DNA from 2 places in the Flavobacterium sp. KACC 22758 genome. Region 2 is predicted to be linked to the other one. Evidence: riboswitches for the same ligand, from Rfam matches in the RefSeq annotation. Region 2 holds a riboswitch; the other holds the start of a gene.
The links. A riboswitch is a leader RNA that binds a small molecule or an ion and turns the genes downstream of it on or off. The one in region 2 is predicted to bind cobalamin.

Region 1 (4,498 bases), 1.5 Mb from region 2:
AAACGGGTAAATATCTTCATGTGTAAAAAAATGAACATTTAACTGTTTTTCAAAACTCAAAAAAGATTGTTTTTCGACATCTCCAACCGAGGCAACAACCAAATCTGAGCAGTTTGGAAATTTTCCCAAAATTTTTTCAATTTTTTTTTCAAGCTCATTTTTTTCAAAAACGAAATACTCCAAAACACTACTCCCTTCAAAGACAGCAGCTTTAATTCTGGTATTTCCAACATCAACAGTTAAAATCATTTTTCTTTTTTGTTTGTGCGAAGATACGAATTGATTTTTTTTCTAAAATGTTTTGGATAAACGGAAAATGATTCTATCTTTGCACCCGCATTGAGCACAAGACGGTACCTTAGCTCAGATGGTAGAGCAATGGACTGAAAATCCATGTGTCCCTGGTTCGATCCCTGGAGGTACCACCAAAACCCGAATAGCAATATTCGGGTTTTTTGTTTTTATTATTTTCGGAAAAATTTAAACCGAAAAGTAAAAAAGAATAGCCCACAGATAACACGGATTATACAGGTTTTAAAAATCATTTTAATCTGTATAATTTGCGGCTAAAAAAAAGTTCGCAAGGCTTTATATTGATAAAGCTTTGCGAACTTTGCGTTTTTTACCTTGCGGTCTTTGCGGTTAAAAAACCTAGTCTAAAAAATCTTATTGATGAAACACAGAAACCGCTGGAAAATAATATCCTGAAAAACTTACTGTTCCTGTTTTAGCTCCAGAATCTGCATTGAATAAATAAAGGTTATTGATCGCAAAATTTGCTCCATATCCTTCGTTTACGGTATTAACTACTAAAGTGTTTTTCTTTTTGTCATAACCAATTCCTGCTCCATATAATATATTAGAATCTGTTAATGTAATGAAAGGCGAAGCTAATGAAGAAACATCTCCGTTATATTTATAAATTTCTTTACCACCGCTCCAGCTTCCATTTTTGGCAATGAAAATAGCATTTTTTGCAGCTGTAATAGATCCCGGATGCCAGGCTCCCCAGCTTCCGTAAGCCTGAAAACCTAATGCTATTTCTTTTACCTCAAGAGTATTAGAGTCTATATTGATAAGTTTTGTTCCGCCTGCGGCCCATACTTTTTTATCATCAGTAACAGCAAATCCCAGAACCATTCCTGAAATTGTTTTTTCGACTGCTAATGTTGTAGCATTAATTACAATAACCCCTTTTGATGCCGACAATGCAAAGATATATCCGTTAGCTTTTACAATGTCTCCTACCTGACCAGTAATTCCTTCAACTTGTCCGTTTAATTCCATTGTATTCAAATTAAGTTTGAATATTCCTTTTCCAGAAGTAAGCAAAGCCTGATTTTCATCAATTCCAACTATTGCACGCCAGTCGTTTCCGCCCTGAGCCGGAATTCTTTTTTCTTCTTTAAGCGAATAAGCATCTGCAACCACAACTGGTCCGCCGACTTTAGAAACCAAGAATAGTTTTTTATTAAAGATAGTTCCAAACTCTAAAGTTGATGATTCTGGTTTTAAATCTTTATCTGGATTTACTTTTACAAAAATACTGTCTTCTATTGCTTTTGTATCGTATCTGTAAAACCCAACTGTTCCTGTTCCGTGTCCAAACCATCCTTCATTAATCATAAAGAATCCGTTTTCATAAGCTCCAAATGTGTGAATATCGTAAGTTAGAGATACGTTTCCGCCATTGTTTTTGGCAGTCATCGTAATTTTAAAATCTCCTCTTGTTTCTGGTTTAAAAATATATGTCGAATCAGATCCTACAACATTCCCGTTTACTGCCCATTCAAATGAAACATTATTTCTGTCTTTTATTTTTGAACTCAGCTGAAGTGTTTTTCCAATTGTCAAAGTATCTTTTAACTGCTGTTCGCCCTTGATAACAGGCGGCGCCGTAAAATCATCATCATTATTACATGAAGTTGCCAGCATCATTAAAGAAGCAATGGCGATTAATTGCTTGGAAAAAAAATTGTTTCTCATTATTAAATATTTAAAAAATTATATTACTTAAATGTTTAAATCCAGCGCACTAAAAAACTACGTTTCTGGGCAATGACATGTTTAATGATTTTTTTGATAGAGAAAAGGAAACGTCAAGAAGAAAAAACACCCAAAAAGAAACTGTTTTTAAGACATCGCATTTGCAGAAAAAAATCTCATAAACTTATTTAGCTTACGAGAATAGAATGATCAAACAATACCCATTATCACTTAGAGTGAAAAAGTATTATTCTTAATTCAAGCTTCAATCCCCGAAAGCTGTTATTACTATAAAAATGGCAGGTCTTCTGACTTGCTCCCTACACCCAGCCTTCCCTTTCGAATTGAAAAGTGACATATTAAAGGTTTCAGTTAATGAGCTTACAGCTGCGGGACAGTTTTGGATTTGCACCAAATTCCCTTTTAATGTCATATTTAATCAAACATGACAACCATTTTCTGATTTAAATTTTGAGCTACAAAACTAGTGTTTTCTTTTTTGAAATCCATTCATCCTTATACTACATAAGGGTTTAGGCACATCTGCATTCTATGATATATTCCGAATTATTAAGGATTGACTGATTAAAAATGTATTATCAACAATTAATTAGTTTTTGTTAAAAAAGTATCAACTAAATAAAAAAATATCTTATATATTCGTAAAATCGTATTTTAATTTTTTATTCATTATTAAATCAACAGAACGTTTTATGAGCAAAACTTCTACTAAAGGCATTTGGAAAGTAATTTCGGCCTCTTCTATGGGAACAATGATTGAATGGTACGATTTCTATATTTTTGGAAGTTTGGCCGTTGTAATTTCAACTAAATTCTTTCCGAGTGATAATCCAACTGCAGCATTTTTATCTACATTAGCCACATTTGCTGCCGGATTTGTTGTCAGACCTTTTGGCGCTTTATTTTTTGGACGATTGGGAGATATTATTGGCCGAAAATATACTTTCATGGCTACTTTATTATTAATGGGAGGTTCTACATTTTTAATAGGCTGTATCCCAAGTTATGAAACCATTGGTTTTGTCGCGCCTCTGTTAGTTTTGATTTTGCGTTTATTGCAAGGTTTGGCTCTTGGCGGAGAATATGGCGGCGCAGCGACTTATGTTGCCGAACATGCTCCGGCGGGTCAAAAAGGATATTGGACATCGTGGATCCAGACTACTGCAACGGTTGGTTTATTTATTTCTTTGATGGTTATTCTGGCTACCAAAAATGTACTTTCGGCCGAAGCTTTTGATTCATGGGGATGGCGTGTTCCTTTTTGGGTTTCTATTGTAATGGTGGGAGTTTCGTATTTAATAAGAAAAAATATGGACGAATCACCTGTATTTGCAAAAGCTAAAAAGGAAGGAACAACAAGTGCAAATCCTTTAAAGGAAAGTTTTGGAAACCGATACAATTTAAAGTTTGTTCTCTTGGCATTATTTGGCGCAACAATGGGACAGGGTGTTGTTTGGTATACCGGACAATTCTATGCCATGAGTTTTATGAAAACGGTTATGAATGTAGATTCTTCTCAGGTTGACAGTTTACTCGGAATTGCATTATTGATTGGAACGCCGTTTTTTATTGTTTTTGGATGGCTGAGTGACAAAGTCGGCCGTAAATACATTATGATGTTCGGTATGTTACTCGCTATTTTATTCTACAGACCTATATATAAAATGATGTACAACACAACTGATGTGAGTTACAAAACCGAAATTGTAGACCAAACCTCTCAAAAGATCGAAAAAGCAAAAAATAATGACGTAATTACCACTATTTCAAAAACCTATACTGATGGAACTACGTATATCGAAAAGAAAACAGATTTTGCTGATAAGAAAAAATCTCAAAGCAGTGTTACTATAAATATCAATTCTGGCGATGAATGGACTTTAATTTTTTTAGTTTTCATTCAGGTTTTATTTGTTACAATGGTTTATGGTCCAATTGCAGCGTTTTTAGTTGAAATGTTTCCAACTAAAATCAGATATACTTCTATGTCACTTCCTTATCATGTAGGAAATGGAATTTTTGGAGGTCTGCTGCCGGCAATTTCGACTTATTTTGTAACTCATGCAAAAGCAGCCGGAAAAAGCGATTTTTATCTTGACGGACTTTGGTATCCTATTATTATTGCGTCGATCTGTTTCGTAATTGGAATGATTTACATAGACAACAAAAACAAAATTAATCATCTTTAACATTTAAGAACATGAATACAATCAGACAAGCTTTAGGCGTTTTATGGGTTATTTTGGCAGTTGCGGCCGCTTACTTCTGCGTGTTTGAATTTGGCTTACCTAAATTATTATCAGATCAGCAAGATGATTTAGTATTTGGTATTATTATTCTTTTTATCCTGACGCCTCTTATTGTTTTAGGCTTAGGAACATTTGGTTATTTTGCTGTTATTGGAGAGTATAGCCATAAAAAGAAATAACAAAACAATAAACAACTAAACCAGAAAAGGGCTGTCTATTTTTCAATAGAACAGCCCTTTCAC
Region 2 (4,498 bases):
GACAACATCTTTAGATGTTGGAACAAAATAAGTGCCTGTAAAAAGGGCTTTAGCCAAACAATCATAATCTAAATGAAAAAAGAACTACATATTTTTTTTACTTGTTTAATGTTCTACACCAGAATTCCATGTCCAAAAAACATCGATCATAATCCTGATTATTTAAATAAAGCCACACGATATTTCCCTTTTATTGGCTGGATAGTAGGCACAATTTCATTTCTGGCTTTTTATCTTTTCTCATTATTTCTTTCAACAGAAACAGCAGTGATTTTTTCAATTATTATTTCGGTTTTAACTACCGGTGCTTTTCACGAAGACGGATTTGCAGATGTCTGCGACGGATTTGGCGGAGGATGGACTAAAGAAAAAATCCTCACAATTATGAAAGACAGCGCCATTGGTGCTTATGGAGCAATTGGTTTGGTTTTGCTTTTTCTGGTAAAATTTAAACTGCTTTCAGAATCCATTTCACTTTTTACTCACAGCATTTTTCTGGTTTTCCTTTTATTTATTTCTGCACATTCTTTAAGTCGTTTAGCAGCGATAAGTATTATTTTTACACATGAATATTCTCGCGATGATGCTTCGAGTAAAAGTAAACCAATAGCAAAAAACCACAGCTGGAGAGAAGTTTTGGGTTCATCTTTCTTCGGATTAATTCCGTTATTAGCACTCTCCTATTTCAATTATAAAACTCTTTTAGTAGTAATTCCGGTTTTTATTACCCGATATTTTCTGGCTCGCTATTTTCAAAAATGGATTGACGGCTACACAGGCGATTGTCTTGGCGCCACACAGCAGGTTTGTGAAGTTGTATATTATTTAAGTATTCTTTTCATATGGAAATTTATCTAGTTCGTCACACCGAAACGATCTGCGAAAAAGGAATTTGCTACGGACAATCGGATGTTGATATTGCTGCGCCTTTTGCCGAAATATTTGATAGAATTATATCTGAATTGCCATCTCAAGCTCTAATTTTTTCAAGCCCGTTAAAACGTTGTTCTATTCTGGCAAAACATATTCAAAAAAATACAAACGCTATTTCTTATCAGGAAGATGACCGCTTAAAAGAAATGAATTTTGGTGACTGGGAATTAAAACCCTGGGATGAGATTCCGCCAGAAGAGTTAAATCCTTGGATGGAAGATTTTGTAAATATTCCCGTTTCAAATGGAGAATCATTTACAGAATTACATTCAAGAGTTGGCAGCTTTTTAGCTGAGCAGATTTCAGACCTTAAACACCCTGTAATTATTGTAGCTCATGCGGGTATCATACGAAGCATTTTGTGCCATCAAACTTCACTGCCTTTAAAAGAGGCTTTTCAAAACAAAGTTGATTTTGGGGAAGTCATAAGAATTGAACTATAATCTGGCTATTTGTTTGATTATTTGATTATAAAAACAACACATATTTGAATTATCAGTATTTTTAACTTTATATTTGCACAAAATTAAGGTTGTGTTTTGATTAGCACATTAAAAAGGGAATCAAGTAAAATCTTGAGCTGTACCCGCAACTGTAAGCTTAGTTCTAAAAAAGAATGATTGTTGTAAACTGCAAAACCACTGCTCGCTACCGCGAATGGGAAGGTAAACAACAAGACGCAAGCCAGGAGACCTGCCTTTGTAACAAATATCGAGCTCTCGGGAAAAAGAGTGTAGAAATTATGACTTTAAGAATACGTTTTGCTTTTTTTCTTTTGATGTTGTGCCAATTTATATGGGCGCAGAGCGATTCTATTAAATTAAAAGAAGTTGTAGTTTCTGATGCTAATCTTAAGAAATACTCTACTTCACAGTCTGTTCAGGTTTTAAACGATTCAATTCTCGACAGAAACCAGCCTTCTTTAACCTCTCTTTTAAATTTTAATACTGTTATTTATTTCAAAGAAAATGGACTCGGAATGACTTCTGCCCCATCTTTTAGAGGAACAACAGGCGCACAGACCGCTGTTATCTGGAATGGTATAAATATAAATTCACAATTTTTAGGTCAGGCCGATTTTAATACTATTGGAACGAGAGATTTTAATTCTATAACAGTAAAAGCCGGAGGTGGAAGTGTTTTGTACGGAAGCAGCGCTATTGGCGGAAGCATTCACCTTAACAATGATTTACTTTTTAAAAACGAATTTTCTAATCATGTTTTTTTCAGCGCTGGAAGTTACAATACATACAGCGCAAATTACCGCACTATAGTTTCATCAGATAAATACAGCTTACAGGTCAGTATTTCAAGAAACAGTTCTGATAATGATTTTAAATATCCTGGCAATTCAGACGAAAGAAACATTAATGGCCAATATTATAACACAAGTATGAATACTACTTTTGGTTATAAAATCAATGCTAATAATACTTTAAAAGCTTACAGCCAGTTTTACGATTCAGAACGTCACTTTTCTTTAACATCACCAAATGCCTCAAAAACAAAATACAACGATTTTAATACTCGTAATTTATTAGAATGGGAAAGTCAGCTGGGGCGTTTTACATCTAAACTCCGAGCTGCACATATTGGCGAATCTTATAAATATTTTCCAAGTATTACCTCCAATAATTTTACTTACGGAAAAGTTGAAACTTCTATCATAAAATACGATTTAGCTTTTGATGTAAATGATAAAATCAAATTAAACTCAATTGTAGACTACAGCCGAAACAAAGGATACGGTTCGAGTATTGATAATGTAAAAAGAGAAGTCGGTACAGCCAGTCTGCTTTTGCATCATTTGTTAACTGAAAAATGGGATTATAACGCCAGCATTCGTCAGGAAATTACAGACAACTACGGTAATCCTTTTCTTTTTTCATTTGGAACAAAATATGATTTCACCAGTTTTTACCGTTTGAAATTCAATGCTTCAAAGAATTTTAGAATGCCTACCTATAATGATTTGTTTTGGGAAGGAAGCGGTAATCCTAATTTAAAACCCGAAACCTCTTATCAGGCAGAAATTGGCAATGAATTCTTTAGAAAAAACTTTACTTTATCGATCACTGCTTATTATAATTCTATTAAAGATTTACTGCGCTGGGTTCCGGCTGAAGGAGGCGGTGATATATGGACGCCTGAAAACACAGATAAAGTGAGAGCCTATGGGGCAGAAGTTCTTGTAGAATGGAAACCAAAATTTGGGCAAAATAATTTCACAATCAACGGCACGTACGCTTATACAGTTTCAGAAAGCCGGCAGCTAATTAAAAACGAATTAATCTACAAACAGTTAATTTATGTTCCTTATCATAAATTAACAGGCTCTGTGGCTTACAACTGGAAAAAGCTGTCTTCTTACTTTCAATACCTCTATAATGGAGAAGTTTACACTACTCCTTTTAATAATCGTGCATCAAGAATTAAAGATTATGATGTTGGGAATATTGGTGTCGATTATGATTTTGGAGCAAAAAACAGTTACAAAATTGGATTTCAGGTTTTAAACCTGTGGAACGAAAATTATCAACCCGTAACAAACAGACAAATGCCGGGTAGAAATTATACTATATACATAAACCTTAATTTTTAAATTTCATGAAAAAATTTAACAAACTATTTTTAACTGTGCTTATAAGTTCGGCATTTTTTGTGTCTTGCAGCAACGATGATGACAATAACGATGAGCCGCGCGGCGATTATGAGAATGGAATTTTTATTGTTAATGAAGGTAATTTTGGAAAAACCAACGGAACTATTTCTTATTTATCAGATGATTTGAGTATCGAAAACAATGTTTTTTCTTTAGTTAATCCTGGTAAAATTACTGGAGATACTCCTTTATTTATTGGTTTTAAAGATGATGCAGCTTATATAGTGGTAAACGGATCAAATAAAATTGAAGTGGTTAACAGATACACTTTTAAAAGCATTGCTACCGTTACAGCTAATTTAAACAATCCAAGATTTATTGCATTTGCAAACGGAAAAGGATATGTAACAAACTGGGGTGAAGGAAGCGATCCTGCTGATGATTATGTAGCAGTTTTAGATCTTACTACTAATACAGTTACTTCTTCAATTTCAGTAGTTGAAGGTCCGGAAAAAATCATCGAAAATGATGGTAAACTTTATGTAGCACACAAAGGCGGCTGGGGACAAGGAAATTCATTAACAGTTATCAACTCTGCTACAAATACGGTTGTTACAAATTTTGTAGTGGGAGATGTTCCAAGCGACTTAGTAAAAGACAACGGAACTTTATATATTTTATGTAACGGAAAACCATTCTATGCAGATGTTGAAACTGCGGGAAAAATTGTAAAAGTGAATTTAAGTACTAATACTGTATCATCAACATTAGATTTTACAGGTATAACACATCCGGGATTCTTAGATATCGAAGACAGCAAAGTATATTATACTATTGGAAACAATATTTATTCTATGGCCGCTAATGCGACATCTTTACCAGCAACAGCGTTATTTAAAGCTGCTGATGTTACAAATCTTTACGGTTTTGCAGTCGAAGACAATAAAATTTATGCAGCCGATG

Region 1: it holds a riboswitch for cobalamin, as region 2 does, so the genes downstream of both, PQ462_RS02045 (DUF5074 domain-containing protein) here and PQ462_RS19495 (TonB-dependent receptor plug domain-containing protein) in region 2, are expected to answer to the same signal.

What each region holds. Positions count from the first base shown of each region.
Region 1 covers NZ_CP117878.1:452,560-457,057, reverse strand. The annotation lists gene PQ462_RS02055 (type III pantothenate kinase) at 1-249, opposite strand, end outside; tRNA gene PQ462_RS02050 (tRNA-Phe) at 353-428, shown strand; gene PQ462_RS02045 (DUF5074 domain-containing protein) at 667-1,986, opposite strand; cobalamin riboswitch at 2,268-2,458, opposite strand; gene PQ462_RS02040 (MFS transporter) at 2,700-4,196, shown strand; gene PQ462_RS02035 (DUF6814 family protein) at 4,208-4,435, shown strand.
Region 2 covers NZ_CP117878.1:4,627,090-4,631,587, forward strand. The annotation lists gene PQ462_RS19485 (adenosylcobinamide-GDP ribazoletransferase) at 73-858, shown strand; gene cobC (alpha-ribazole phosphatase) at 843-1,376, shown strand; cobalamin riboswitch at 1,446-1,648, shown strand; gene PQ462_RS19495 (TonB-dependent receptor plug domain-containing protein) at 1,676-3,535, shown strand; gene PQ462_RS19500 (YncE family protein) at 3,541-4,498, shown strand, end outside.